2 regions of the Allobranchiibius sp. GilTou38 genome follow, and region 1 is predicted to be linked to the other one. Evidence: predicted binding sites of a transcription regulator. Region 1 holds the regulator's gene; the other holds the start of a gene.
What was found. The regulator Rex, encoded in region 1, represses fermentation and respiration genes when NADH is low (regulators of the CRP and FNR family bind a similar motif). The targets are predictions, from matches to a motif close to CTTGTGAANNNNTTCACAAG.

Region 1 (15,060 bases):
CCCTGCGTTCGCAGGGCATCCCGGCCAGGTTCGTCACCGGCTACGTCTTCCCCGACCGGGACGCGCCGGTCGGTGCGAACGTCACCGGTGTGTCACACGCATGGATCCAGTGGTGGGACGGCGCATGGACCGCGGTCGACCCGAGTGCAGGAGTGGTCCCCGACGACTTCTACATTGAAGTGGCGCAAGGTCGCGACCATTCAGATGTCGTGCCCCTGCGGGGCATCTTCACCGGCACCCCGGGCAGCAAGATGTTCGTGACCGTGGAGATCAGCCGGCTCGCGTAAATCGAGGAGATCAATCGTGTTGGACCCCAGCGCAGCACTGCGCGCAGGCCTGCTCGGCCTGTCCCGTAACGACAAGGTGCGGCGGGTCGTGCAGAACGCGCCCGTCAGCCGGGACGTCGTACGCCGCTACGTCGCCGGCGAGGGCACCTCAGACGCCGTCGAGGCGACGACCGGACTGCACGGGCAGGGACTGCTCGGCACCCTGGACTTCCTCGGCGAGGACTGCACGGATCTCGAAGGAGCACGGCACACCCGCGACGCCTACCTCGACGTCCTGCGGGCGCTGAGTGACGCCGGGCTCACCGAGCGCGGCGGCGTGGAGGTCAGCGTCAAGCTGAGCGCCATCGGGCAGGCGCTGCCGCACGACGGGCACAAGATCGCGGTGGACCACGCGCGGGAGATCTGCGCGGCCGCGGCCGCCGCGGGCACGACGGTCACCATCGACATGGAGGACCACACCACCACCGACGACACCCTCGAGGGCGTGCGCGAGCTGCGCGCCGACTTCCCCTGGGTGGGCGCGGTCCTGCAGGCCTACCTGCGGCGTACCGAGGCCGACTGCCGCGACCTCGCGACCGCCGGCAGCCGGATCCGGCTGTGCAAGGGCGCCTACGACGAGCCGGGCAGCGTCGCCTACCTCGACAAGGCGCACGTCGACCTGTCCTACGTGCGGTGCCTCAAGGTGCTCATGCACGGCGACGGCTACCCGATGGTCGCCAGCCACGACCCCCGGCTCATCCAGATCGCCGGGTCGCTGGCCGACCGTTGCCTGCGTGCCTCGGACTCCTTCGAGTACCAGATGCTCTACGGCATCCGCCCCGACGAGCAGCAGCGACTGTCCGACGCCGGCCACCAGATGCGCATCTACGTGCCGTACGGCGACCAGTGGTACGGCTACCTCGTCCGCCGGATGGCCGAACGGCCGGCGAACGCGATGTTCTTCGCCCGCTCCCTCATCAGCAGGGGATGACCGTGTCGCGCGCCGACACCGTTGCCATCCTGGGCGCCGGGGTGATGGGCGAGGCGCTGCTCTCGGGCTGGCTGCGCGGCGGACGCGATGCCGCCACGGTCCTGATCAGCGACCGCAGTCCCGAGCGGCTCGCGCACCTGGAGGACAAGTACGCCGTCCGGGCGCGTCCCGCCGCGGAGGCCGCAGCCCAGGCGGCGACCCTCGTGCTCGCGGTCAAGCCGCAGGACATGCGCGCGCTGGTGCAGGAGATCTCCGGCGCGGTCGGCGACAGCACGCTCGTGGTCTCCCTCGCGGCAGGTATCACCACGGCGTTCCTGGAGGCGCAGCTGCCCGAGGGCACCTCGGTCGCCAGGGTGATGCCCAACACCCCGGCCCTGGTCGATCAGGGCATGTCCGCGGTGAGCCCCGGCGCGAACTGCGATGCCGACCAGCTGGCCACAGCGACCGGGCTGCTGCAGGCCTGCGGCAGGGTCGTCGCGCTGCCGGAGCACCACCTCGACGCGGTGACCGCAATCAGCGGCAGCGGGCCGGCGTACATCTTCTACGTCGTCGAGGCCATGATCGAGGCCGGCGTGCTGCTGGGGATGCCGCGCGCCACCTCGACCGAGCTGGTCGTGCAGACCCTCTACGGAGCCGCGACCATGCTGAAGGAGACCGGCGAGCACCCCACGGTGCTGCGCGAGCAGGTCTCCAGTCCGGGTGGCACCACGATGGCCGCACTGCGCGAACTGGACGACCACAAGGTCCGCGCGGCGTTCCTCACCGCGATCGAGGCGGCGGCACGGCGCTCGGCCCAGCTGGCCGCAGGGGAGTGAGCCGCGAGGGGTGGACGCAGCTACCCCCGGGCGCGATGGCCGTGCGAGAGTACCCGCATGACTGACATCACGGTTCGTGCTCTCGGGGAGCAGGACTGGCAGATCTACCGTGACGTACGGCTGGCTGCACTGTCCGACAGCCCCGACGCCTTCGCGGCCAGCGTCGCGCAGGAACGACAGTTCGACGACGCCTTCTGGCGACGTCGTCTGGTCCGCTCCCGCCGGTTGATCGCCGAGCGCGGCGACGACGTCGTGGGCGTCGTGTCCGTCGGGCGGTCGCCCGCGGAGGACCCCCGCAGCTGCGAGCTCTTCGGCCTCTGGGTCAAGCCCGACCTGCGTGGTCAGGGCGTCGCCTGGCAACTCGTGCAGGCGGGCGTCGAGCAGGCCGGCACCGACTCCTTCCAGTTCGTCGTCTACTGGGTGGGCACCGACAACGGCCGGGGCGTCGCGTTCGCGAGCAGCTTCGGCTTCCGTCCCACCGACGCGCGGCGACCGATGAAGGTCACCGGCGTGCCCGAGGGCACACCCTCCACCCAGGAGGAGTCGGACGTCCCCGAGGACGAGATGGCGATGGTCTACTCCCTCGGCGAGGACCCCGGCTCGGTGCCGAGCTCGGTGCTGTGACGCGGGACCGTTGATGACGAGCCGATGACCGCCTCGACCCGGATCGTCTGGGACGAACGGCTGACCCGGTACGACTTCGGCGATCACCACCCGATGGACCCGCGGCGGCTCGCGTTGACCGCCGTACTGGCGCGTGAGTACGGCGTCTTCGATGCCCCGGGTGTCCAGGTCACGGGGCCCTCGGACCCGACCGAGGACCTGATCCGCACGGTGCACGACGCGGCGTACGTCGAGGCCGTGCGCGTCGCATCCGCCGACCCCGAGCTGGCCGATACGACGTACGGGCTCGGCACGACCGACGACCCGGCGTTCCTCGGGATGCACGAGGCGTCCGCGCTCATCGCGGCCGGCACCCGCGACATCTGCGACGCGGTGTGGTCCGGTGAGGTGTCGCACGGCGTCAACTTCGCCGGCGGCATGCACCACGCGATGCCCGGAAACGCGTCCGGATTCTGCGTCTACAACGACGTGGCCATCGGGATCGAGTCGATGCTGCGGGCCGGCGCTCAGCGGGTCGCGTACGTCGACCTCGACGTGCACCACGGCGACGGCGTCGAGAAGGTCTTCTGGGACGACCCGCGGGTGCTCACCATCTCCATCCATGAGGGCCCGCGCACTCTCTTCCCGGGCACCGGCGATCCGGCCGACATCGGCGGCCCGGGCGCGCTCGGCGGCGCCGCAAACATCGCGCTGCCGCCCGGAGTGGGCGACGCGGCCTGGCTGCGGGCGCTGCACGCCGTCGTACCCGGTCTGCTGCGCGCGTTCGCCCCGCAGGTGCTGGTCACCCAGCACGGCTGCGACTCCCACTATCTGGACCCGCTGGCGCACCTGCGCCTGTCGGTGGACGCGCAGCGGACCGCGGCCGAGTCGATGCACGACCTGGCCCATGAGGTGGCCGACGGTCGCTGGGTGGCACTCGGCGGCGGCGGATACGAGATCGTCGACGTCGTCCCGCGCACGTGGACCCACCTGCTCGCGATCGCCGCGCACGCACCGATCCCGCTGGACACGGCCATCCCGGCGGCCTGGCACGACTACGCACGGATGACCTGTGGGCGGCCCGGTCCGCCGCGGATGGGCGACGGGGTGGCCGAGCACGATCGGGTGTGGTGGAAGTCCTGGGCCACCGGCGCCGACCCGAACGATCGGGTCGACCAGTGCGTGCTCGCCACCCGTGAGGCGGTCTTCCCCGAGCACGGGCTCGACGTCTGGTTCGACTGAGCTCGCCGCAAGGGCTCCGCGCGGTCCGTTGTGGGCGCTGATCCGGTGGGGTCGTCGCTGCAAGGGTGCCGCGTGGCCCGTTGTGGGCGTTGGCGCACGCGTCACCGGGCAGGAGGAAAAACACGCTCGTACGGCGTGTCGAGTGGACATTTTAGTCTCAAACTTCACACAGGATGCGTTCAACCTCTAGGGTGCATTTCAGCACCAGCCGACCCGCACTCCTGGCCTGCTGAAAAGACCATCCGTTGCGGACCGCACAGAAAATAGAGGCCCCACCATGCCGCACGAGACGCACGTGGGCGAGGTCACCTTCATGACCGTCGCCGAGGTGGCCACCATCATGCGGGTGTCGAAGATGACGGTCTACCGACTGGTGCACAGCGGCGAGCTCGAGGCCGTTCGGGTGGGACGCTCGTTCCGGGTGCCCGAGACCGCCGTGACCGAGTACCTCAGCCAGTCCTACATGGGCACCGCCTGAATCCGCCCGGCCGGTGCGGGGAGACGGTTGATTCGGCCGCATCCCCGGCATGCCGTAGCCTGACTGGCAGCCTTTCTGAAATTTCCGATCATCGAAGGACAGCGTTCACGCATGGGTTCAGTAGTCAAGAAGCGCCGCAAGCGGATGGCGAAGAAGAAGCACCGCAAGCTGCTGCGCAAGACGCGACACCAGCGTCGTAACAAGAAGTAGCAGTAAGACCTACGAAGGCCCCTGTCGCCTGGCGTGAGCCGTGGCGGGCGGGGGCTTCGTCGTACGATCTGCGCACAGCGATCATCCGCACCCGCGAGAGGGAACCCGATGGCTACGACCGTGCTCGTCACCGGGGTCTCGCGTTTCGTCGGCGGACTCGCCGCGCGGGCCCTGTCGACCGACCCGCGGATCGAGCGGGTGCTGGCCGTCGACGTCGTACGCCCTGCCCATGACATCGGCCACGCGGAGTTCGTCCGTGCCGACATCCGCAACCCGATCATCGGCAAGATCATCAAGCAGGAGAACGTCGACACCGTCGTGCACCTGGGCGTGATCACCACGCCGCGGCAGGCGGGCGGGCGCACGACGCAGAAGGAGATCAACGTCATCGGCACGATGCAGCTGCTCGCTGCGTGCCAGAAGGCGCCCTCGCTGCGACGGCTCGTCGTCAAGTCGTCCTCCGCGGTCTACGGCAGCTCGCCGCGCGACCCCGCGATGTTCACCGAGGACATGACGGCGCGGCGCACCCCGCCGCGCGGTTTCGGCAAGGACTCCGTCGAGGTCGAGACCTACGTACGCGGCTTCGGCCGCCGCCGCCCCGACGTCGACGTGTGCATGCTGCGGATGGCCAACGTCGTCGGCCCCGGGCTGCGCACCACCTTCTCCGACCTCTTCCACCTGCCGGTCATCCCCGTGCCGTTGGGATTCGACGGCAGGTTCCAGGTGCTGCACCTGGACGACGCGATCGGCTCCATCCACGCCGCCACCTTGCGCGAGGACTGCACGGGCGTCATCAACGTCGCCGGCGACGGGGTGCTCACCGTGCACCAGGCCGCCCGCATCGCCGGTCGCCCGACACTTCCGGTGCTCGCGCAGGCCGGGCCGCTCGTTCAGCAGTTCACCTCCCGCGCCCGGGTCGGCAACTTCTCCGCGGAGCAGATGGACCTGCTCTGCTTCGGGCGGGGGATGGACACCACAGCGCTACGTACATCGCTCGGTTACACCCCCGAGCGCACCACACGCGAAGCATTCACCGACGTCTTCGGCGGCGACAACCGAGTGTCGGCGCTGCTGCGAGCAGGGGGAGCCCATGCCTGACAAGACCACCGGATCCGACGCGACGGGCGCGCGCAAGCGTCCGCCCCGCGCCGCGTTCGCCGGCGCGCGCGCCGACCGACCGCTGCGCGTCGTGCCCGACCCCGCACCGGCACCCGAGCCGAGCGGATCGCCGTACGACATCGAGTCGATCGTCAAGCTGCTGGTGCGCACCCTGCGGATCGCCGGCTCGGCGGCAGGGCTCTCCGGTGACGACCTGGACCGGCGGATCACCAAGGCGCTCGCGTTCCTGCGGCGCCGCATCACCGGGGAGTACGAGGTCGACGACTTCGGCTTCGACCAGGAGTTCACCGACGAGGTGTGGCTGCCGCTGCTGCGGCCCCTCTACAAGCGCTGGTTCCGCGTCGAGGTGCGCGGCATCGAGAACCTTCCGCTCGAGGGCGGCGCGCTGGTGGTGTCCAACCACTCCGGCACGGTGCCGGTCGACGGGCTGATGGTCCAGGTCGCCATCCACGACGAGACGCCCGGCCACCGGTACGCGCGTGCGCTCGGTGCGGACCTGGTCTTCCAGTCCCCGGTGCTCGGCGATCTGGCGCGCAAGTCCGGATCGACGCTGGCGGCGAACGCCGACGCCGAGCGGCTGCTGCGCGCCGGCGAGCTGGTCTTCGTCTGCCCCGAGGGCTTCAAGGGCGTCGGCAAGCCGTTCGGAGAGCGCTACCGGCTGCAGCGCTTCGGTCGCGGCGGGTTCGTCAGCGCGGCGCTGCGCACCGGCGTGCCGATCATCCCGTGCTCGATCGTGGGCGCCGAGGAGATCTTCCCGCTGCTGGGCAACGCCAAGAGCCTGGCCCGACTCTTCGGCTTCCCCTACTTCCCGCTGACGCCGACCTTCCCCTGGCTCGGCCCGCTCGGTCTGCTCCCGTTGCCCAGCAAGTGGATCATCGAATTCGGCGCGCCCATCCCGACCGACAGCTTCGAGCCGGCGGCCGCCGACGACCCCATGCTGGTCTTCGATCTGACCGACCAGGTGCGCGAGACCATCCAGCAGACGCTCTACTCGCTGCTGCTGCAACGACGTTCGGTCTTCTGGTGAACGACGAGCCGCGCATCACCCTCATCAGCAAGCCGGGGTGCCACCTCTGTGATGAGGCCCGCACGGTCATCGCCGCGGTCGCGGCCGACACCGGCGTCGGGTGGGTGGAGGTCTCCATCCTCGACGATCCGGCGTTGCGCGAGCAGTACGCCGAACAGATCCCCGTCACGCTCGTGGACGGCGCCCAGCACGACTATTGGCGGGTCGACGAGAAGCGGCTGCGCGCCGCCCTGGCCTGAGCCCCCGACTCTTCGCCCGAACGTTCGCGAGATGCAGCAGGTGTAGTACCGCCTAGCACTTTCAGCGCTTCAGAGCGATTTTGTGCATGCCTTCACAAAGTCTTATGGTCAGGGGGTATTACTTCCTCTGCGCAGGCGTTTGATATAGGGCCTGCCGACCTCGGGAGGAGTCGAGCGCCCTTGACGACCGACCCCATGACGCGGCGGGACATCCCGGACGCGACGGTAGCTCGACTTCCGGGCTATCTGCGTGCTCTGCACCCCCTCGTGTCCGCCGGCGTGGAGGTCGTGTCCTCCGAGGAGCTCGCGACCATCGCCGGCGTCCGCTCGGCCGGTCTGCGCAAGGACCTGTCCTACCTCGGCTCGTACGGCGTGCGCGGCGTCGGCTACGACGTGGAGCGGCTGGCCAGCGAGATCACCCGCCAGCTCGGCCTGCAGCACCCCTGGTCGGTCGCGATCATCGGGATGGGCAACCTCGGGCACGCGCTCGCGGCGTACAGCGGTTTCGCCACCCGCGGCTTCAAGGTGCAGTGGCTCGTCGACCGCGACCCCGCCGTGGTGGGCACCACGATCGCCGGCATGCAGGTCGTGGACTTCGAGCAGTTCGCAGCTAGCGTGACCGAGCAGGTCATCGCCGTCATCTCCACGCCGCCGGTCGCCGCCCAGGAGGTCGCCGACGCCGTCGTGGCCCTCGGCGTGCGCTCCATCCTCAACTTCGCGCCCGGCGTGCTGAACGTCCCGGCCCACACCCAGGTGCGCAAGGTCGACCTGGCCACCGAGCTGCAGATCCTGGCCTTCCACGAGCAGCGCGGCAAGGACGACGCCCGCCTCGGCGCCGACGGGATCGAGGCCAGCGGATGAGCGTCATCGTCATCGGCATCTCCCACCGCACCGCCGACATCGCCACGCTGGAGCGCGTCGTCCTGAACGACGTACAGCAGGACCGGATCGGGGAGTCCCTGGTCGGCAACGAGCACGTCAGCGAGCTGCTCGTGCTGTCGACCTGCAACCGCACCGAGCTGTACGCCGAGGTCGGCACCTTCCATGGTGCGGTCACCTCGATCAGCGAGACGCTCGCCGCGGTGACCGGCATGCCGCTGCCCGCGCTGCGCGACCACCTCTACGTGCACTTCGAGGACCGGGCCGTCGCCCACCTCTTCTCCGTCGCCGCGGGGCTGGACTCGATGGCCATCGGCGAGAGCCAGATCCTGGGTCAGTTGCGCGCCTCGATGCGGGCCGCCCAGGACGCCGGGCGACTCGGCTCGTCGCTGTCCGAGCTGGTGCAGCACGCCCTGCGGGTGGGCAAGCGGGTGCACGCCGAGACCGACCTCGACACCGTCAGCCGATCGCTGGTGGAGCAGTCGCTGGGCATCGCGCAGGAGCACCTCGGCGCACTGTCCGCGCAGTCCGCGGTCGTCATCGGCGCCGGTTCGATGAGCGCCCTCGCCGCCCACACCCTCACCCGCGCCGGCGTCGGCGGCCTCACGATCGTCAACCGCACGCCCGAGCACGGGCAGCGACTGGCCGCCGCGACCGGAGCGACCGCGCGACCCTGGGCGCAGCTGACCGACGCCCTCGCCGGGGCCGACATCGTGATCTCCTGCACCGGTGCCGTGGGCCACATCCTGGTGCCGCACCTGCTGACCGCCGACAGCCCGCCCGCCCGGCACATGGTGCTGATCGACCTTGCGCTGCCGCGCGACATCGACCCCGCGTGCGGCGAGCTCGACGGCGTCACGCTCGTGACGCTCGAGGAGCTCGGCGCCCGGACCACCGCCGACGGCCCGCAGCGCGACTCGCTGCGCGTCGTACAGGACCTGGTCACCGCCGAGGTCGCGGAGTTCCTGGTGCTGCGCCGCTCGGCCGCGGTCGTGCCGACCGTCTCCGCGCTGCGGGTGCGCGCCGCGGACGTCGTCGACGCGGAGATGGACCGGCTGGTCGGTCGCCTGCAGCTGACCGATGCGCAGGCGGCGCAGGTGCGCCAGACCCTGCACCGGGTGACGGAGAAGATCCTGCACACGCCCACGGTCCGGATGAAGCAGCTCGCCGGTGAGGAGCACGGACAGGACTACGCCGCACTGCTGCGCACCCTTTTCGACCTCGACCCGCACGAGGCCCGCGTCTCGCGGGTCCCGCGGCTGTCGGACGGTGATCGCCGATGATGGTGCGACTCGGCACCCGGCGCAGTGCGCTCGCGACCACCCAGAGCGAGAGCGTGGCGCAGTTGCTGCGCGACCGCGGCCACGAGGTGGAGCTGGTGATGATCACCACCGAGGGCGACACCAATCGCGGACCTCTGGAGACCATGGGCGGCACAGGCGTGTTCGCCGCCGCGATCCGCCACGCGCTGCTCGCCGGCGAGGTCGACCTCGCGGTCCACTCGCTGAAGGACCTGCCGGTGCAGCCGGAACCGGGCCTGGTGCTCGCCGCCATCCCGTCCCGTGAGGATCCCCGCGACGCGATCGTCGCCCGCGACGGACTCACGCTCGCCGAACTGCCCCAGGACGCTGTCGTCGGCACCGGTTCGCCTCGGCGGGCCGCTCAGCTGAACGCCCTCGGGCTCGGGCTCGCCGTGCGCGGGATCCGCGGCAACATCGACACACGCATGTCGCTGGTGACCAGCGGCACGGTCGACGCCGTCGTCCTCGCGCGCGCCGGGCTGGCACGGATCGGTCGCACCGCGGCGATCACCGAGGTCCTCGACCCGTTGCAGATGCTGCCGGCTCCCGGTCAGGGCGCGCTGGCGCTCGAGGTCCGCGAGGACGCCACGGAGCTGCGCGCGGCGCTCGCGCCCCTGGACGACCCCGACACCCGTGCCGCGGTCACTGCCGAACGCGCGCTGCTCGGTGCGCTGGAAGCGGGCTGCTCGTCGCCGATCGGGGCGCTGGCCGAGGTCGTCGAGGAGCTCGACGGTTCTCTGACGATCTCGTTGCGCGCGTTCGTCGGCAGCAAGGACGGCGGTTTCGAACTGCGTCGATCCGTCACCGGCCCGATTGAGGCCGCCCCCCGGCTGGGTATCGAACTGGCACAGCTGTTGCTCCAGGACGGTGCCGCCGACGTCATACCTCCAGGGGCGCCTCCGAAACCGGATGCGTTCCCCACCCACCCCGAAGACCTCGTCCCAACAAACGCTGCGGAGCGTGAATCGTGAGCACCACCACTGCATCGAATCGCAAGAGCGGCACGGCGAAGGGCGCCAAGGCCGTGAAGGCCCTGCCCACCGTCGCCTTCGTCGGCTCGGGCCCCGGCGACCACGGACTGCTGACCACGCGGGCCGTCAGCCTGCTGCGTCGCGCCGACGTCATCGTGATCGACCGGATCGCGCGCGAGGACTTCGTCGCGCCCTACGCCCGCGCCGACGTCGAGATCGTCGACGCCGGGCACGGCGAGGCCGGCCAGCCGCTGACCCACGCCTCCCGCGCGAAGCTCGTCGTGCGCGCCGCGAAACAGGCGTCGCCGAGCGACCCGTCCTCCGAGGAGACCCTGGTGGTCCGCCTGATGGACGGCGACCCCGCGATGTTCAACGGTCTGGCCGAAGAGGCGGTCGCCCTGCGCAAGGCCGGCATCCCCTTCGAGATCGTGCCCGGCGTCAGCGCGGTGTCCGCGGTGCCGTCGTACGCCGGAATCCCGTTGACCAACAACGCGACTCGTGCTGTGCACGTCATCAGTGCCGGTGACAGCAAGGTCGCGTGGGAGCGCTCCGCCGGCGACGACACGACCGTCGTGCTGCTCGGTGCCACCGAGAACATCGCCGACGCGCTGGGCCGGTTGCTCGCGGCCGGGCGGGACGGCGACACCGGTGTCGCGCTCACCTCGCAGGGCACCCTGATCGAGCAGGCCACCCAGGTCACCACCCTCGCCGATGCGGCCGATGCGATCCGCGCCGACAAGGTGCACGCGCCGACCGTCGCGGTCGTGGGCGGCACCGTGGCGCTGCGCGACCAGCTGTCCTGGTGGGAGAACAAGCCGCTCTTCGGCTGGAACGTCCTCGTGCCGCGCACGAAGGAGCAGGCCGGCACGATGACCGAGCGGCTGGCGTCGTTCGGTGCGGCCAGCGATGTGGTGCCGACCATCAGCGTCGAGCCGCCGCGCACCCCGCAGCAGATGGAGCGGGCCATCAAGGGCCTGGTCACCGGTCGCTACGAGTGGATCGGCTTCACCTCGGCGAACGCGGTGCGTGCGGTCAAGGAGAAGTTCGCCGAGTTCGGTCTGGACGCCCGCGCGTTCGCCGGGCTGAAGATCGCCGCCGTCGGGGGAGTCACGGCCGATGCCCTGCGCGAGTGGGGACTGGAGCCGGACCTGGTGCCGGACGGTGAGCAGTCGGCCAAGGGACTGCTCGCGGGCTGGCCGGAGTACGACGACCTGCTCGACCCGATCAACCGGGTCTTCCTGCCGCGCGCCGACATCGCCACCGACACGCTGGTGGCCGGCCTGCAGGAGATGGGCTGGGAGGTCGACGACGTGACGGCCTACCGCACGGTGCGCGCCGCTCCGCCGGCTCCGCAGGTGCGCGAGGCGATCAAGTCCGGTCGATTCGACGCGGTGCTCTTTACCTCCAGCTCCACCGTGCGCAACCTGGTGGGCATCGCGGGCAAGCCGCACACGTCCACCGTGGTGGCGTGTATCGGCCCGGCGACCGCGAAGACCGCCGAGGAGCACGGCCTGCGGGTCGACGTCCTGGCCGCCGAGCCGTCCGCCGCGTCACTGGTCGACGCCCTGGCCGACTACGGCCGCGGCCTCGCGCTGTCCGCCGCCGAGGCGGGCGACGACGTACGCCGTCCGAGCGAGCGGCGTACGGCGGCGCGGCGCAAGGCCAAGGCCTGATGGAGCACCGCCCGCGCAGGCTCCGCCAGACCCCCGCGGTCCGGCGGCTGGTGGCACAGACGCGGCTGCACCCGGCCGATCTGGTGCTGCCGATGTTCGTCAAAGAGGGCCTGACCGACGCGGTCCCGCTCGCCTCGATGCCGGGCGTGCTGCAGCACAGTCTGGACTCCCTCGTGGTCGCGGCACGGGACGCGGTCGCGGCCGGCGTCGGCGGGTTGATGATCTACGGAGTGCCCGAGCACCGCGACGAGATCGGTTCGGGCGCAACGGATCCGGACGGCATTCTCAATGTCGCGCTGCGCCGCCTGCGCGACGAGCTGGGTGACAGCACGGTCCTGATGTCCGACCTGTGCCTCGACGAGTTCACCTCCCACGGGCACTGCGGAGTGCTCGACGACCGTGGTCGCGTCGACAACGACGCCACCCTGGAGCTCTACGCGCAGATGGCGCTGGCGCAGGCCCGCGCGGGCGCCCACGTGCTGGGGTTGTCCGGGATGATGGACGGCCAGGTCGCCGCGTGCCGCGCGGCCCTGGAGGAGGCGGGCTTCACCGACACGATCATCCTGGCGTACGCCGCCAAGTACGCCTCAGCGGCGTATGGGCCGTTCCGCGAGGCCGTCGACTCGGCCCTGCAGGGTGACCGCGCGACCTACCAGCAGGACCCGGCCAACTTCACCGAGTCGCTGCGCGAGGTCTCTCTCGACCTGGCGCAGGACGCCGACATCGTGATGATCAAACCGGCGCTGCCCTACCTCGACGTGCTGCACGCCGTCGCCGGTGAGGTCGACGTCCCCGTCGCCGCCTACCAGGTGAGCGGTGAGTTCGCGATGATCGAGGCGGCCGGCGCCAACGGCTGGATCGACCGGGACCGGATGATGCTGGAGACGCTCACGTCCATCAAACGCGCGGGTGCGTCGATCATCCTCACCTACTACGCCGTCGAGGTCGCCACGATCCTGCGAGCCACCATCTGAGAAGGTCGGTCGGCGGTAGGCTCGGCTGCCATGAGCGGGCGTCCGTGACAGCCACCGACCAGGTCTGGCTGACCAAGGAACAGCAGCACGCCTGGCGCGCCTATCTACGTGCCAGCCGCGCCCTCGAAGTGCGCCTGGACACCGAGTTGCAGGGCGCCGGGCTCTCGTTCGCGGAGTACGAGCTGCTGTCGATGCTCTCGGAGGCCCCCGAGGGATCGATGCGGATGAGTCAGCTCGCCGACCTGATCATCCAGTCCCGCAGCCGGGTCACCCACACCGCCAACCGTCTGGAACGTCGCGGGTGGGTCGTGCGCAGTGACGCGCCCGAGGATCGTCGCGGTGTGGTCCTCTCCCTCACCGTGCCCGGCTGGGACACCGTGCGCCGCGCCGCACGCCTGCACGTGCAGGGGGTGCGCGAGCACTTCATCGAGCAGATCGGCGTTCACGACCTGGAGGTGCTGGGCGAGGCGATGGACGCCGTACGCCGGCATCTGACCGGCAAGGACACCGAGGTCGCCTGACCGTCAGCTGCCCGACCGCGGCAACGCGTCGCTGTGTGTCGGGGTGTGCGGTCTGCGTTCTCGGCCAGTGCTGCAGCACTGGCCGCAGACGTAAACCGGCCACGTAGACGCAGTGGTCCACGTCCCTCCGTCGTGCCTGGTGGTGGGGGCCGAGCCGGACTGCGCGGCGCCTGCGAGGATGGCGACATGCCTGCTGCACAGCCCACCACCCGGTCCGACGAGTTGATGCGCACCGCGCGCACAGTGATCCCCGGCGGGGTGAACTCGCCGGTCCGAGCCTTCCGATCCGTAGGCGGCACACCGCGTTTCATGGCGTCCGGCACGGGTCCCTGGCTCACGGACGTCGACGGCAACCGCTACGTCGACCTCATCTGCTCGTGGGGTCCGATGATCCTCGGGCACGCCCACCCGGACGTCGAGCAGGCCGTGCGGGACGCGGCGGCCAAGGGGTTCTCCTTCGGCACGCCGAGCGAGAACGAGGTCCTGCTCGCCGCCGAGATCGTCGACCGGGTCGCGCCGCTGGAGCAGGTGCGCCTGGTGAGCTCCGGCACGGAGGCGACGATGAGCGCGCTGCGCCTCGCGCGCGGCGCGACCGGCCGCAGCAAGGTCGTGAAGTTCGCCGGCTGCTACCACGGCCACGTCGACGCGCTGCTGGCCGCGGCCGGCAGCGGGCTGGCGACGTTCGCGCTGCCGGACTCGGCCGGAGTGCCGGTGTCCAGTGCGCACGAGACCATCGTGTTGCCCTACAACGACGTGTCCGCCGTCGAGGCGGCGTTCGCGGAGCACGGCGACGAGATCGCCTGTGTCATCACCGAGGCAGCCGCCGGCAACATGGGCGTGGTGCCGCCGGAGCCCGGGTTCACTGCTGCGCTGCGGCGGATCACCCGGGAGCACGGGGCGCTGCTGATCAGCGACGAGGTGATGACCGGCTTCCGCTGCTCGACCGCCGGCTGGTATGGCCTGGAGGGCGAGCCCGAGGGCGGCGCACCGGATCTGTTCACCTTCGGCAAGGTGATGGGCGGCGGCTTCCCGGCGGCGGCGTTCGGCGGGTCGGCCGAGCTGATGAGCCGGCTCGCACCGGACGGGCCGGTCTACCAGGCGGGCACGCTGTCGGGGAACCCCGTCGCGACGGCCGCCGGCCTCGCGACCCTGCGCGGGTGCACCCCGGCTGTCTACGACCGCCTCATGGAGGTCAGCGACGCGCTGATCACAGGCGCCACCGAGGCGCTCAGCGCCGCCGGAGTGCCGCACGTGATCGGCTGCGCCGGCTCGATGTTCAACGTGTTCTTCCGCGACGAGCCGGTGCGTGACTACGACGATGCGCGCGATCAGGACACGGCCGCGTTCGGGCGGTTCTTCCACTCGATGCTGCAGCAGGGCGTGCATCTTCCGCCGAGCGCGTTCGAGTCGTGGTTCGTCAGCGCCTCGCACGACGACGAGGCCGTCGACGCCGTACTCGCGGCGCTGCCGACGGCTGCCGCTGCCGCGGCGGCGGCCTGAATCGCCGCCCCTGCGCGTCGTGTTCGCGGCGGTGCCCCGGCGGTCACGAACCACACAGACACGGATGAGAAACTGGGGGACATGACGGGAGGGGACCGCACGATCGTGCACCTGGTGCGCCACGGGGAGGTCTACAACCCGGGCAAGGTGCTCTACGGCAGGATGCCGGGTTTCAAGCTGTCGGAGCTCGGTGTGCGGATGGCGCACATGACCGCGGCCTACCTCGCCGACAACGACATCGCCCACCTCGT
Region 2 (15,060 bases), on a different contig from region 1:
CTGGCGTGCAGCGGCGTCAGCTCGTGGAACGGAGCCTCCACATGTGCGTCGGTCATCTATCGACACCACCCATCACTGATTCCCCACGAAGTTCTCCTCCGCTGCGCTCCCCCGATACTTCGCGGGGACCCTGATATGCCTGGACCGCAGTGATTCTCATCTGTCCACGCCTCCCATCACAGGATCGATGGAGGCGACGGCCACGATGACGTCGGCGACCGAGCCGCCTTCCGCCATCACGGCGACCGCCTGCAGGTTGTTGAACGACGGGTCGCGGAAGTGAGCCCGGTAGGGACGGGTCGCGCCGTCGGAGACGATGTGGCAGCCGAGCTCGCCCTTGGCGCTCTCGATCGCGGCGTACGTCTGACCCGGCGGGACGCGGAATCCCTCGGTCACCAGCTTGAAGTGGTGGATGAGCGACTCCATCGACTCGCCCATGATCTCGCGGATGTGATCAAGGCTGTTGCCCTGGCCGTCCGAGCCGACCGAGAGCTGCGCCGGCCACGCGATCTTCTTGTCCGCGACCATGACGGGCCCCGGCTCCGCATCGAGGCGTTCCAAGCACTGTTCGACGATCCGCAGCGACTGGTGCATCTCGTCGATACGCACCCGCAGTCGGCCGTAGGCGTCGCAGGTGTCGCGCGTCGGGATGTCGAAGTCGTAGGTCTCGTAGCCGCAGTACGGATCGGCCTTGCGCAGGTCGTAGGGCAGACCGGCCGCGCGCAGGATCGGACCGGTGGCGCCCAGGGCGATGCACCCGGTGAGGTCGAGGTATCCGACGCCGACGGTGCGGCCCTTGAGGATCGGGTTCTCGTTGATCAACGCCTCGAGCTCGCCGATGCCGCGCCGGATGTCGGGGATCATCGCCCGCACCTGGTCCGTGGTGCCGGCGGGGATGTCCTGTGCCACGCCGCCGGGGCGGACGTAGGCGTGGTTCATACGCAGTCCGGTGACGGCCTCGAAGACCTGCAGGATGCGCTCGCGCTCACGGAAGCCGATGGTCATGACCGTGGTCGCGCCCATCTCCATGCCGCCGGTCGCGAGGGCCACGAGGTGTGAGCCCATCCGGTTCAGTTCCATCATCATCACGCGGATGACGCTGGCCCGGGCCGGGATCTGATCGGTGATGCCGAGCGCCTTCTCCACCGCGAGGCAGTAGGCCGTCTCGTTGTGGATCGGCACCAGGTAGTCCATCCGGGTGCAGAAGGTCACGCCCTGGGTCCAGGTGCGGAACTCCATGTTCTTCTCGATGCCCGTGTGCAGGTATCCGATGCCGGCCCGCGCCTCGGTGACGGTCTCGCCGTCCAGTTCGAGGATGAGCCGAAGCACGCCGTGGGTCGACGGGTGCTGCGGACCCATGTTGACCACGATGCGCTCCTCGTGCAGCGCCGCGGCCTCGTCGACCAGGTCGTCCCAGTCGCCGCCGACCGCGTTGAGCACGGGCGTGGTGTCGTCGACTCCGTCGTCGGGAGTCGTCGCGCCGAAGGCGTCTTGCTCGGTGGTGGTACTCATCGGTAGGACCTCCGCGTGTCCGGGGGCGGCACGGTGGCGCCCTTGTACTCCACCGGGATTCCGCCCAGCGGGTAGTCCTTGCGTTGCGGGTGACCCGGCCAGTCGTCCGGCATCAGGATCCGGGTGAGAGCGGGGTGACCATCGAAGATGATGCCGAACATGTCCCAGGCCTCGCGTTCGTGCCAGTCGGCACTGGGGTAGGTCGAGACGATGCTGGGGATGTGCGGGTCGCCGTCGGCGACGCCGACCTCGATACGGATGCGTCTGCTGTTGTTGGTGATCGACAGGAAGTGGTAAACGGCGTGCAGCTCGGCGCCGATCTCCTGCGGGTAGTGCACCCCGGAGACGCTGAGGCACATCTCGAAGCGCAGCCGGGGTTCGTCGCGCAGTGCGCGGGCGACCGCGGGCAGGTGCTCCCGACGTACGTACAGCGTCAGTTCGCCGTGCGAGACCACGGTGCGCTCGACCGCCGCGTCGTACGACGAGTCCACGTCCCGCAACGCTGTGCCCAGCGCGTCGGCCACCAGGTCGAAGTAGCCGCCGAACGGTCGCTCGGTGTTGCCCGGGAAGAGCACCGGCCGTTGCAGGCCGCCGTACCCGGTCGTGTCGTTGCCGAGCGACGAGCCGAACATGCCCTCGCGCTGGGCCACGACCACCGGATCGTCGTCGTGCTGCTCGCGCGGCTGGACCGCGCCCTCCTGGTCGGCCGTCGTCCGGTCGACGGGGCCGCCGGACGGCTCCTTCACCGGTCCGGTCGCGGGGTTGCCGGCGACCGGCTTCGCGTCGTCACTCATCAGGCCGTACCCCCTGGGCGCGATTCCGCGCTCACTCCATTCGCGCCTTCCAGCGCGGCGAACCCGGCGTACCCGCTCGCTGTCATCACGCCAATAGCCCCTTCATCGCGTGCGTGGGCGTCGCCTCGAGCGCTGCGGCCTCCGCGGCGCGGGCGGCAGCGACCCGGTTGACACCGAATTTCATGCCCTGGATCTGCTTGTGCAGCTCCAGGATCGCGTTGAGCAGCATCTGCGGGCGGGGCGGACAGCCCGGCAGGAAGATGTCGACCGGAATGATGTGGTCCACACCCTGCACGATCGCGTAGTTGTTGAACATGCCGCCAGAGCTCGCGCAGACACCCATCGAGATGACCCACTTGGGCTCGGGCATCTGGTCGTAGACCTGGCGCACGACCGGCGCCATCTTCTGGCTCACCCGGCCCGCCACGATCATCAGGTCGGCCTGGCGCGGGGTGGCGCTGAAGCGCTCCATCCCGAATCGGGCGATGTCGTAGTCGGGGGTGCCGACCGCCATCATCTCGATCGCGCAGCAGGCGAGGCCGAAGGTCGCCGGCCACACCGAGCCCTTGCGCATGTAGCCCGCCACCTGCTCGACCGTGCTGAGCAGGAACCCGGCTGGGAGCTTCTCTTCGATACCCATGTTCACACTTCGATTCGCATTGTCGTGCCCGACGTCTCAAGGATGCTGTCTGCTGCGCCCGCTAGTCCCACTCGAGGCCACCGCGACGCCACACGTACGCGTAGGCCACGAAGACGGTGATCACGAAGAGCACCATCTCGACCAGCGCGAACAGACCCATCCGGTCGAAGTTCACCGCGAACGGGTAGAGGAAGACGCTCTCGATGTCGAAGACAATGAAGAGCATCGCGGTCAGGTAGTACTTGATCGGCACTCGGCCGCCGCCGTCGGCGTGCGGGCTCGGCTGGATGCCGCACTCGTAGGCGTCGGCCTTGGCACGGTTGTAGCGCTTGGGTCCCGCGAGTCCCGCGGCGCCGAGCACGGAGAAGACCGCGAAGCCGGTGCCGAGGGCGGCGAAGATCAGCAGCGGGTAGTAGGAGTAGTGGTTCATACGGGCTCCTTCACCAAGTCCCGGGCCAGCCCGAGGTTACGACCGATCCACCCGACGACGGGCGCACTGGGGTCCATCATGCCGCCGGTGTCATCCGGGACAGCAGGGCGAGGGCCCTGTCGTCGATCCGGCCACCCGTGGTGTCCCCCAGGTTGGCCATCACCTTCAGCAGGAACTGCATCATCGTCTTGCGCGGCAGGCCGTACTTGACCGCCAGTCGCATGACGTCGGGGTTGCCGATCATCTTGGCGAACATCCGGCCCAGCGTGTAGTAGCCGCCGAGCGCGTCACGCATCACCTGCGGGTAGCTGAGGAGCACGCGCTCGCGACTCGCGTCGTCGGTGCGGGCGAACGCCTGGGCCACCACTTCCGCGGCGAGACGGGCCGATTCCATCGCATACGCGATGCCCTCGCCGTTGAACGGGTTGACCATCCCGCCGGCGTCGCCGACCAGCAGCAGCCCGTCGGCGTAGTGCGGCTGGCGGTTGAAGCCCATCGGCAGCGCGGCCCCCTTGATGGGGCCGGTGATGGTCTCCTCGTTGTAGGTCCACTCCTCCGGCATGGTGGCGACCCACTGCCGCATGACCTCTTTGTAGTCGGTCTTGCCGAACGCCGAGGAGGTGTTGAGGATGCCGAGGCCCACGTTGGAGGTGCCGTCGCCGACGCCGAAGATCCAGCCGTAACCGGGCAGCAGCACGCGCTTGCCCTGCGCGTCCTTGGACCACAGCTCCAGCCAGGACTCCAGGTAGTCGTCGTCGTGCCGGGGGCTGGTGTAGTACGCGCGGACGGCCACGCCCATCGGGCGGTCCTCGCGCTTCTCGCGGCCCATTGCCAGCGAGAGGCGGCTGGAGTTGCCGTCCGCGGCGATGACCAGCGGCGCGCGGTAGCTCATGGTGGCGCCGGTGGCGCGCCCGTCGACGCCCATCTCCTTGGCCTCGACCCCGACGATGTGCCCGTTCGCGCCGCGGACCGGTGCGACGACGTTCACGCCCTGTCGCAGCTGCGCGCCCTGCTTGACCGCGTGCCGGGCCAGGATGTCGTCGAAGTCCTGGCGGGTGCGCACCAGGCCGTACGGCGGGAAGCTCGCGTTGTCGGGCCAGTCCAGCTGCAGGCGCATGCCGCCGCCGATGATCCGCAGGCCCTTGTTCTTGATCCAGCCGTCGTCCTCGGGCATCGGGATGCCCAGGCTGACGAGCTCGCGCACCGCGCGCGGAGTGAGTCCGTCGCCGCAGACCTTCTCCCGCGGGAAGTGCGTCTTCTCCAGCAGCAGGACGTCGAGCCCGGCCATCGCGAGGTAGGCGGCGACCGACGATCCACCCGGACCGGCGCCGACGACGATGACATCGGCGGTTTCCGGAGCGGACGTGGTGAGCGCGCCGCCCGACAGTGACTGGCTCACGGGGCGTCCTTGGGAGGTCTTGTGACAGTTTTCACGAGCGTCTGAACTCTACGACCGCGTCGTTCGTTCGCGAACTGAGGGCCCCCTAAGAACCACCTGAGGACGGCGCTCACCGGAGTACACGACCCGGTCAGGGCGTCTTGTGCCCGCGGTGCATCGCGACGATGCCGCCGGTGGAGTTGCGCCACTCGACGCTGGTCCAGCCCGCGTCCTGCAACAGGCCGGCCAGTCCCGCCTGGTCCGGCCAGGACTGGATCGACTCGGCCAGATAGACGTAGGACTCGGCGTTCGACCCCACGCGACGGGCGATCTTGGGCAGCGCCTGCATCAGGTACTCCGAGTAGACCTTGCGGAAGACCGGGTTGGTCGGCGTGGAGAACTCGCACACGACCAGGCGCCCGCCCGGCTTGGTCACCCGCAGGAACTCCCGCAGCGCGACGACCGGGTCGGAGACGTTGCGCAGGCCGAAGGACATCGTGACCGCGTCGAAGACAGCGTCCGCGAAGGGCAGTCGCATGGCGTCGGCGGCGGCGAACGCGAGATCGGGGTAGGTGCGCACCCCCTGGCGCAGCATGCCGAGGGAGAAGTCGGCCGGGACGACGTGGGCGCCGCGGTTCTTGAAGGGCACGCTGCTGGTGCCGGTCCCGGCGGCGATGTCCAGCACGGTCTCGCCCGGCTGCGGATCGACCGAGCCCAGCACGACCTTGCGCCAGCGTCGGTCCTGTCCGAGCGACAGCACGTCGTTGGTCAGGTCGTAGCGCTTGGCGACGTCGTCGAACATCCGGGCGACGTCGGCCGGCTGCTTGTCCAGGCTGGCGCGGTTCATGCCCGCATCCTTCCGCACGCCGGTGAGCGACTCGTCGTCCGTACCGCCGAGCCGGTCCTGTGACGGCGCCTCGTGACGTTACCGACAGGTAGCACGTCTACTTACCCTGCGGTAACCTCGGGCTCATTGCGTGACACCGATCACCTGGAGCGTTCATGGAGACCCGCCGTCCGACCCGAGCAACCCTCGCCGTCCTCGTGGCTGCAGCAGCCGTCGCGGGAGGGGCCGGCGTGAGCATGCCGAGCGCTCACGCCAGCGGCACCGACGGGTTCTACAGCTACGACGGCAGGGCGCCGTTGTCTTCGTACGCACCGGGAACCGTGCTCAAGACGCGCACCCTCTCCTACCACGTGGCGGGCATTCCCACCCCCGTCAAGGCCGTGCAGCTGCTCTACCGCACCACGGACGCCCAGGGCCGCCCCGCTGCCAACGTGACCTCCGTGCTCGAGCCCGACGTCACCGCGAACCCGAACAAGGTCGTGTCCTATCAGTCGTTCTACGACTCGCTCGACCCCGAGGACTCTCCCTCGCGCTCCATCGCGGGCGACGTCTCCCTGGGGGGCGCGGTCAACGACGCCGAGGCGCTCTTCATAGCCCCGGAGCTGCTCCAGGGGTACCCGGTGATCGTGGCCGACACCCAGGGCCAGAAGGCCGACTTCGCGGCCGGCCCCGAGTACGGCACCAACACCCTGGACTCCATCCGGGCGGTCACGGCCTCCTCTGCGACCGGTGTCTCCCCGTCGGCCGAGGTCGGACTGCTGGGCTACTCCGGCGGCGCGATCGCCACCGACTGGGCGGCTGCGCTCGCACCCAGCTACGCCCCCGACGTCAACAAGAACCTCATCGGCGCCACCGAGGGCGGCCTGCTCGTGGACCCCGCGCACAACCTGAAGTACGTCAGTGGCTCGTCGTTCTGGGCCGGCGTCTCACCGATGGCGATCATCGGCGCTGCGCGGGCCTACGGGCTGGACCTGTCGCCGTACCTCAGTGCCTACGGTGCCGCGGTCTTCACCAAGCTGCAGAACGCCTCGTTCGCGAACGTGCTCGGGCAGTACCCGGGGCTGACCTACCAGCAGCTGGTCAAGCCGCAGTACGCCGACCCGAACTCGATCCCGGAGTTCGTCAAGGTGGTCAACAAGCTCAACCTGGGCTCGCGGCGCACGCCGACCGTCCCGCTGTCGATCTCGCAGGGCGAGGGCGGCTGGGCGGAGGGCACCCCCGGTGACAAGCCGGGCATCGGCAAGGGCGACGGCGTGATGATCGCCGGCGACGTGCGCACCCTCGCGCGCCAGTACTGCTCGACCGGCAACAGCTCGGTGCAGTGGACGCCGTACCCCCTGACCAGCCACATCCCGACGGCGGCGCTCTGGGCACCGACCGCGCTGGCGTGGCTGGATGCCCGGTTCGCCGGACTGAAGGCTCCGAGCAGCTGCGGTTCCATCCCCGCCGGCAACCCGCTCACCCCGCAGGCCCCGACCGCGAATTGATCCACGATCGAAGAGAGCGGGCCCGCGGCGACGGCCGGGGCCCGTTCGTCCTCGGCGCCTGCAGGCGCGCGCGACCTCCCGGTTAAGGTGGTCGGTCGTGACGTCGCTCGTGGCCGGTGGACCCTTCGGCATCCCGGATCTGGTGGTCCGCACCACCCGCATCCCGGACCCCGGTGACCTGGCCCGCCTCATCCCCGACGGCGTGCCATCCCGCGACGTGGTCAGCTGGATCCGCAGCGGCGACGGGCTGGTGGGCTGGGGCCGCGCCGCCGAGATCGACACCAGCGGGACGCAGCGCTTCCGGGACGCGGCCGACTGGTGGCAGGAGGTCACCACCAGTGCGATCTGCCGCTCCGAGGTCGACCTGCCCGGAGCGGGCCTGGTGGCGTTCGGGTCGTTCGCCTTCGCACCCGACTCCCCGTCCGGCGGGTCGCTCATCGTGCCCTCGACCGTGATCGGACGGCGCAGCGGCATCGCGTGGGTCACCCGGATCAGCGACCGCCTCGAACCCAACCCGGCACCCGCTGTGGCCCCCGCACCGATCGGACCGGGTGCGGCCCGGTTCGCCGACGGCGCCCTGAGCGGCGAGCAGTGGACGCAGGCGGTCGCGCACGCCGTACGCGGGATTCTCGCCGGCGAGGTCGACAAGGTCGTGATGGCCCGCGACGTCATCGCGCAGACCGAGGCGCCGATCGATCCGCGGTGGCTGATCGGCCGCCTCGCGGCCCGCTACGCGAACACCTGGAGCTTCGCCGTCGACGGTCTCGTCGGCGCCACCCCGGAGATGCTCGTACGCCGTGAGAAGGGCCTGGTCACCTCACGGGTCCTGGCCGGCACGATCCAGCGCACCGGCAACGACACGCACGACCTGGCGCTCGCCGGCTCGCTCGCGCGCTCCTCGAAGGACCTCGAGGAGCACGAGTACGCCGTGCGGTCGGTCGCCGACGCCCTACGCCCGCACTGTTCCTCGATGAACGTGCCCGAGTCGCCGTTCGTGCTGCACCTGCCCAACGTCATGCACCTGGCGACCGACGTGGTCGGGGTGCTCGCGGACTACACCACCTCGCTCACACTGGCCGAGTCGCTGCACCCGTCGGCCGCGGTCTGCGGCACGCCCACCGACGCCGCAGCGGCGGTGATCGCTTCGCTGGAGCACCTCGACCGCGGCCGCTACGCCGGGCCGGTCGGATGGCTCGACGCGAGCGGCGACGGCGAGTGGGGCATCGCCCTGCGCAGCGGACAGCTCGACCCGGACGATCCCACCCGGATGCGGCTCTACGCAGGCTGCGGGATCGTGGCCGGCTCCGAGCCGGACGCCGAGTTGGCCGAGTCCGAATCCAAGCTGCTGCCGATGCGCGAGGCTCTCGCGGACTGACCCGGCCCCCGCCCGCGGCATCCGGGATCGTCCCCGCACCGAACGTCGTACAAGCCCCTGTACTCCCCTCACGAAGGACGCCTCGATGACCACACTGCACGACTTCACCGCCGACACCCTCGCCGGTCAGGAGCAGCCCCTGTCGCTCTACGACGGCAAGGTGGCGCTGGTGGTCAACACCGCGAGCAAGTGCGGTTTCACGCCGCAGTTCGAGGGACTGGAGACGCTGTGGCGGCGGTTCGGCAGCGAGGGTCTGGTCGTGCTGGGCTTCCCCTGCAACCAGTTCAACTCCCAGGATCCCGGTGACGCTGCGCAGATCGGCGAGTTCTGCCAGGCCAACTACGGCGTGAGCTTCCCGATGTTCGACAAGATCGAGGTCAACGGCGACGGCGCGCACCCGCTCTACCAGTGGCTGCGCAAACAGAAGGGCGGCCTGCTCGGCAGCCGTATCAAGTGGAACTTCACCAAGTTCCTGGTGGGTCGCGACGGCCAGGTCATCAAGCGCTACGGGCCCACGACCAAGCCCGCCGACATCGCCTCCGACATCGAAGCGGCGCTGGCCACCCCCGCCTGACCCCCTCGGTTGTCAGCGTCGTCGTGGCGCCGACACCAGAGATCCGCTGACAACCGAGATGTCACAGGCGACCGCGGCGTACGCGGTCGGCTGACTCCTCGTCACCCTGGCCGGCCAGCCCTTCGAGCACGCCGGCGCGGTCGGCGGCGTCCTTATCCTGGCTCCACTTGGCCCGCGCCTGCACCGACTCCACCGCGATCTCGATGCCGACGATGGCGCGCAGCCGCCCGTCGACCCACTTCGCCGGGGCGTCGTCGACCGCCCAGGGCCGCTCGCGGGGCGACTCGTGGGCCTGCGTGAGCCGGGTGACCATGTCGAGGGTCCAGGCGGCGTCGTCGTGCAGTTGCACGGTGCCGCGCAACTGCACGACGGAGTAGTTCCAGGTCGGCACCACGCGGCCGTGCTCGCGCTTGGACACGTACCAGCTCGGCGTGATGTAGCGGTGCGGTCCCTGCACGACCAGCAGCGCCTGCGATCCGTCGACCACCCGTGCCCACTGTTCGCCGGCCCGGGCGAGGTGCGCGAGCACCCGGTCGCCCTCCCACAGCAGCGGCACGAACGTCGCGTCGGGCGTGCCGTCGGCGCCCACCGTGATCAGCGTGCCGGCAGCGGCGGCCGCCACGAAGTCGCGCGCCTCCTGCTCGTCGACCCGGTTGTGTTCAGGGGAGTACATCGGCTGCCACCTCGAAGAGCCGCTCCTGCAGGGCACGTTGCTGCGCACGATCGAAGTGCACCTCGACGACGCGAATCCCTGCGCCGGGGTTGCCGATCCGCTCGGCCAGACCGTCCGCGTCGTCGACCAGCTCCCACGGCACGCCGTACGCCGCGCAGAGCGTCGCGATCGACACCCCCGTAGGCGTGCCGAAGACGCGTTCGTACGACGCGTCGACACCGGCGAGGGAGTCGCCGGAGGCGCCGGCACCCGGCTCCAGCGTGCCGAAGATGCCCCCGCCGTCGTCGTTGAGCACCACGATCGTCAGGTCCGGTCGCGGCTCGCCGCGGCCGATGAGCAGCCCGTTGGCGTCGTGGGCGAAGGTCAGGTCGCCGAGCACGGCGTACGACGGTCGGCCGCCGCGGGTGAGTGCGAATCCGATGGCGCTGGAGACCGATCCGTCGATTCCGGCGAGTCCGCGGTTGGCGACGGACACCACGTCACGGGCCACCTCGCGGGAGTCTCGGGCCAGGTCCAGGTAGCGGGCCGCGCTCGAGGACCCGACGAAGAACCCGGACCCCTCCGGCAGGGCGTGGGCGATCACCCGTGCCGCCGCCAGACCGCTCGGCCACGATCGGTCGATGACCGGTCCCGCTTCTGTGGCGAGCAGTTCGCCGGCCGACATCCAGGCGTCGGCCCACACCCGGTCGGCACAACCGGCGACCGACCCGTGACCGGCGTCCAGTGCTCCCCACGCGTGCACGCGACGCGCGGCGTGCGACGGGTCGGCCCACACCCCGCCGGGTGCGACCACCTCCACCTCGACGTCCGGGTGGCGCAGCAACTGGGCGACGCCGCGGTCCAGGGTCACGCGACCGCCGACCAGGACGCGATCGGGCAGATGCGCTCGCACCCAGTCCGTGGCCTGCAACAGCAGCGGTCCGTGCGGCAGGGTCCGCGAGCTGTCGAAGGTGCCGAACGGCTCTGCCAGCAGCGGCCATCCGGCCGATTCGGCGAATCGGGTGAAGCGTGCGGCCTGCGCGGGATCGGGGAGGTGGCCGAGCACCGCCAACGTGCGCGGCACCGCCGCGATCGTGTCGCCGCCGTCGGGGGCTGCCGGGGTCGTCACGGACCACGGCGCGCCGCCGGGACGGCCCTCCAGGGAGTCGATCCACTCGTCGCCGCCGGTGGGGACCAGCGGTGCCCGGAGCGGCATGTTGAGATGCACGGGGCCGGCGTCCCCGGACGGCAGGCCGCGAGAGATGGCGACCGCGCGTGAGGTGACGGATCGCCAGAGATCGCCCTGCCCGGGTCGTTCGTCGGGCGTCCCCAGGTCGTGGAACCAGCGTGTCGCGCCACCGAAGATGCGCACCTGATCGGTGGTCTGGTTGGCGCCGGTGCCGCGCAGCTCGGGCGGCCGGTCCGCCGACAGGATCAGCATCGGCACCTGGGCGTGCGAGGCCTCGAGCACCGCGGGATGCAGGTTGGCCACGGCCGTGCCGCTGGTGACGACGACAGGCACGGGCACGCGGGTGGTCTTGGCCAGGCCGAGCGCCAGGAACGCCGCCGTCCGCTCGTCGACCCGCACGTGCAGCCGCAGCCGTCCGGCACGGTCGGCCTCCTGCAGCGCGTACGCCAGCGGTGCGGAGCGCGACCCTGGCGACAGGACGGCGTCGCGGATCCCGTGGCGGACCAGCTCATCGACCAAGGTGCTCGCGAACGCGGCCGTGGGATTCACCCCGTCATGATCCCCCACGCGCCCGCTCGAACCGGCCCTCCCCCGAACGGTCCGCCCACCGGCGGGAATCCGATGCCCGCCCCGTGATTCAACCCGGCCCGTGCCGGGTACACGCACGGCGCGCGCCGGGGCTCGAACCCGGCGGCACCCGCGGAGGGAGTTGGACCCATGCCTAGCGACTCGATCGAGGCAGAAGGCGCACGACGGCGACTGCACGACGCCTTGCGCGCCGTCCGGAGCGCGGATCGGCAGGTGCCGTGCGAAGTCACGCCGCAGCTATGGACGAGCAACATCCGCTCCGAACGCGAGGCCGCGGGCTACCGCTGCCGGTCCTGCCCGGTGCGGGTGCAGTGCGTGGAGGCCAGTGAGTTCGAGCGCGTCGGCGTCTGGGGCGGAAACGTGCGCGCGGCCGGTTCTCTGGAGTGGTGAGCAGGTCGCCAGCGGTCAGGACGGGGAGCCCGCCAGGGCGTTGACGGCGGCGTCGAACAGCCACGGCGCGCGTCGTGCGGCGGGCACGATGGTGCGGCGTACGACGCCCACCCGGGTCGCTCGCAGCAGGCCGGCGGTGAGCGCCTGGTAGCGCCAACTCGCGATACGCCAGGTGCGTTCGTAGTCCTGCGATCGCCCGGCGGCGACGGCCTCGACCGCCGCCTTCGCATGCGCCATCCCGAGGGCGATGCCCTCCCCGGTGAGCGCGTCGATGTAGCCCGAGGCGTCCCCGACCAGCAGCACCCGCCCCGCGACCCGTGCCGTGCTGCGCTGCCGCAGCGGACCGGCGCCGCTGATCTTGTCGTGCGTGACGGTGGCCACCCGCTCGGCGATCTGCGGGAACTGAGCCAGATGATCGGCGTACGGGCCGCGCTCCGAGGTGAGCACAGCGACGCCGACGACACCGTCCGCGACGGGGGTGATGTAGGCCTCGCACCGCGGCGACCAGTGCACCTCCACGAACGAGCTCCACGGCGCCATCTCGAAGTGGGTGCGCAACCCGAACCGCACCGGGCCGCGCGCCTGCCGGTCCAGGCCCAGCGACCGCCGGATGCCGGAGTGCAGTCCGTCCGCTGCGATCAGATGCCCGAACGGCACACCGTCGACCAGCACCTGCCGGTCGTCCTGGCGGATGTCTTTGACGGCGCGCTGCTCGATCGGCACGCCCGCCGCCTGAACGGCCGAGCGCAGGGCGTCGTGCAAGGTCGTACGACGCACCCCGCGCCCGCTGCCGGCGGCGAACGACGCCTGCGCCGCGGACCCGCCGGCGATGTATCGGATGCCCGTCAGGTCGTGCCCCAAGGGATCTACGCCGAGGTCGAGCAGCGCCGCGAGTGCGGCCGGCATCAGGCCCTCGCCGCACGCCTTCTCGATGCTGCCCGCGCGCGGCTCCCAGATGGTGACGTCGAGACCGGCGCGGGCGGCGTACAGGGCCGTGGCCAGACCGGTGGGCCCGCCACCCGCGATCAGGAGGTCTCTGCGATCGCTCATGGGCTCGTCACGGGAACCGATGCGGGAGAGGGAAGCTGGGCCAGCGCCGCATTCTCGCAGCGGATGCGGACCGTGAGCAGCCACGCGTTGAGGACGGTGAAGGCGACGGCGGTGATCCAGGCGGCGTGCACCAGTGGCAGCGCGATGCCCTCCGCGACGACCGCCACGTAGTTGGGGTGGGACAAGAAGCGGTACGGCCCGGCCGTGACCGGTGCCAGCCCGGGCACGATGATCACCCGGGTGTTCCAGCGATGCCCCAGGGTCGTGATGCACCACCAGCGCAGGCCCTGGGAGGCCAGCAGCACCAGCACCATGAGCACGGCGAACCAGGCGTCGACGTGCGGACGTCGCACCCACACCTCGATGAGCGCGCCGGCCAGCAGACCGGTGTGCAGCACGACCATCGGCGGATAGTGCCGCGCACCGAACTCACGTCCGCCACGGCCCATCGACCAGGCCTCGTTGCGCTTGGACACCACGAGCTCGGCCACGCGCTCCAGGCCGACGAGCAGCACCAGGACGGTGTAGGCGATCTCGCTGCTCATGCCGCGATCTCCGGCGCCTGCAGCAGCACCAGCTCGGAGCAGAACCCTGGGCCCATCGCGATCATCAGCCCGTAGCTGCCCGGCTCCGGCGGCCGGTCGGCGAGCGTGTCGGTCAGCACGTGCAACACCGAGACCGACGACATGTTTCCGACTCGCGACAGCGAATCCCAGGTGACGGCAAGCGCATCCGCGGACACACCCAGCGTGTCCTGCATGGCTTCGAGCACCTTCGGTCCGCCGGGGTGCGCGACGTACCAGCCGATGTCGGCGCGCGTCAGGCCGTGGTCGGCGACGAATGCGTCGACATCGTCGCCGAGATAGGTGCGCACCACGTCGGGCACGGCCGCGTCGAGCACGATGCGCAGCCCGGAGCTGGTGACGTCGAAGCCCATGGTGCGCTCGGAGTCGGGGTAGAGATGGCTGCGGGTGGCGAGGATGCGCGGCTGCACGGGCTCGCGCGTGATCCGGTCGGCGAGCGACGCGGCGCGGTGGGTGCCGGCCGCGACCACGGCGCCCGCGCCGTCACCGAAGAGGCCGCTGGCCACCAGGTTCGGCAGCGACCGGTCGGTGCGCTGCAGGGTCAGCGAGCACAGCTCGACGGCCACGAGGACCCCGACGGCGTCCGGCCGTCCGCGCAGGTAGTCGTCCAGCCGCGCCACGCCCGCGGCCCCGGCCACGCAGCCCAGGCCCACCAGCGGCACCCGCACGACGTCCGGGCGCAGCCCGATGGTCGCCGCGATCCGGGCGTCCAGCGAAGGTACCGCCAGCCCGGTGACCGTCGCGGAGATGATCACGTCGACGTCGCTGGGCTCGAGACCCGCAGCCTTCAACGCGTCGAGCACGGCCTGCGACCCCAGCTCGACGGCGACCCGGATGAAGGTGTCGTTGGCCGCGCCGAAGTCCGCCAGCCCGGCGTACTCCTCCAACGGGACGGCCGTATGCCGATACGCGACACCGGCATTGCCGTGGAAGCGGCGCACGAGACGCTCATCGGTGCCCGGCACCATCGACTCCAGGAACGTGTCGGTGATGTGCTGCTGGGGGTAGCGGTGGGGTGGCAGCGCACCCCGTGAGCTCAGTATCTGCACCGTCATCCGATGTGCTCCGTCCGCTGGGTGGCCGTTCCGAGGAGGTGGCGAGCAAGGCGCCGCAGGACCACCGGGGTGATCCTGCCGTTCGCCAGTCCGAGGTCGACGAGGTCGTCGAAGACGCGTTGATCCGACTGCGCGGCCCGGACCCCGGCGTCCAGCAGTCGACCGCTACGACACAGTCTCGCGGCCAGAGCGCTGTGCCGCAGGTGCGGTCCCAGCTCGGTCCGCACGCGGCGGGTGTAGTCGCGGCCGAAGAGGTGCGGGTCACCGGTGTCGAGGGCCGCCGCGGCGGCGCGACCGGCGAGCAGACCGGTCAGCACGGCGTAGTAGATGCCTTCTCCGGTCATCGGATTCACCATCCCGGCGGCGTCGCCCGTCAGCGCCACCCGCCCGCTGGCGACCCGCGCGCCCCACCCCGACAACGGCAGGTGGGCGCCCTTCCACTGCGTGCCGTCGGCGGTCGAGCCCGGCAGCAGCTGCTCGATCTGCGCGAGCAGTTGAGGCCGCGAGAGCCGCGG

Region 2: a site for Rex is predicted at 4,794-4,813, ahead of JOB34_RS12965 (geranylgeranyl reductase family protein). Genes of this name have one in related genera too.

What each region holds. Positions count from the first base shown of each region.
Region 1 covers NZ_JAGEKN010000005.1:175,077-190,136, reverse strand. The annotation lists gene JOB34_RS04350 (transglutaminase family protein) at 1-287, shown strand, start outside; gene JOB34_RS04345 (proline dehydrogenase family protein) at 307-1,257, shown strand; gene proC (pyrroline-5-carboxylate reductase) at 1,254-2,072, shown strand; gene JOB34_RS04335 (GNAT family N-acetyltransferase) at 2,130-2,696, shown strand; gene JOB34_RS04330 (acetoin utilization protein AcuC) at 2,721-3,917, shown strand; gene JOB34_RS04325 (helix-turn-helix domain-containing protein) at 4,195-4,395, shown strand; gene JOB34_RS04320 (AURKAIP1/COX24 domain-containing protein) at 4,507-4,605, shown strand; gene JOB34_RS04315 (NAD-dependent epimerase/dehydratase family protein) at 4,714-5,703, shown strand; gene JOB34_RS04310 (lysophospholipid acyltransferase family protein) at 5,696-6,751, shown strand; gene JOB34_RS04305 (glutaredoxin family protein) at 6,748-6,990, shown strand; gene JOB34_RS04300 (redox-sensing transcriptional repressor Rex) at 7,171-7,851, shown strand; gene JOB34_RS04295 (glutamyl-tRNA reductase) at 7,848-9,152, shown strand; gene hemC (hydroxymethylbilane synthase) at 9,149-10,141, shown strand; gene JOB34_RS04285 (bifunctional uroporphyrinogen-III C-methyltransferase/uroporphyrinogen-III synthase) at 10,195-11,814, shown strand; gene hemB (porphobilinogen synthase) at 11,814-12,788, shown strand; gene JOB34_RS04275 (MarR family transcriptional regulator) at 12,833-13,309, shown strand; gene hemL (glutamate-1-semialdehyde 2,1-aminomutase) at 13,496-14,809, shown strand; gene JOB34_RS04265 (histidine phosphatase family protein) at 14,891-15,060, shown strand, end outside.
Region 2 covers NZ_JAGEKN010000009.1:11,462-26,521, reverse strand. The annotation lists gene nuoE (NADH-quinone oxidoreductase subunit NuoE) at 1-56, opposite strand, end outside; gene JOB34_RS12985 (NADH-quinone oxidoreductase subunit D) at 157-1,512, opposite strand; gene JOB34_RS12980 (NADH-quinone oxidoreductase subunit C) at 1,509-2,306, opposite strand; gene JOB34_RS12975 (NADH-quinone oxidoreductase subunit B) at 2,392-2,946, opposite strand; gene JOB34_RS12970 (NADH-quinone oxidoreductase subunit A) at 3,008-3,376, opposite strand; gene JOB34_RS12965 (geranylgeranyl reductase family protein) at 3,453-4,775, opposite strand; gene JOB34_RS12960 (demethylmenaquinone methyltransferase) at 4,906-5,601, opposite strand; gene JOB34_RS12955 (lipase family protein) at 5,757-7,088, shown strand; gene JOB34_RS12950 (isochorismate synthase) at 7,186-8,463, shown strand; gene JOB34_RS12945 (glutathione peroxidase) at 8,549-9,037, shown strand; gene JOB34_RS12940 (FMN-binding negative transcriptional regulator) at 9,099-9,710, opposite strand; gene menD (2-succinyl-5-enolpyruvyl-6-hydroxy-3-cyclohexene-1-carboxylic-acid synthase) at 9,697-11,427, opposite strand; gene JOB34_RS12930 (WhiB family transcriptional regulator) at 11,596-11,856, shown strand; gene JOB34_RS12925 (FAD-dependent monooxygenase) at 11,872-12,906, opposite strand; gene JOB34_RS12920 (isoprenylcysteine carboxylmethyltransferase family protein) at 12,903-13,451, opposite strand; gene JOB34_RS12915 (3-oxoacyl-[acyl-carrier-protein] synthase III C-terminal domain-containing protein) at 13,448-14,545, opposite strand; gene JOB34_RS12910 (geranylgeranyl reductase family protein) at 14,542-15,060, opposite strand, start outside.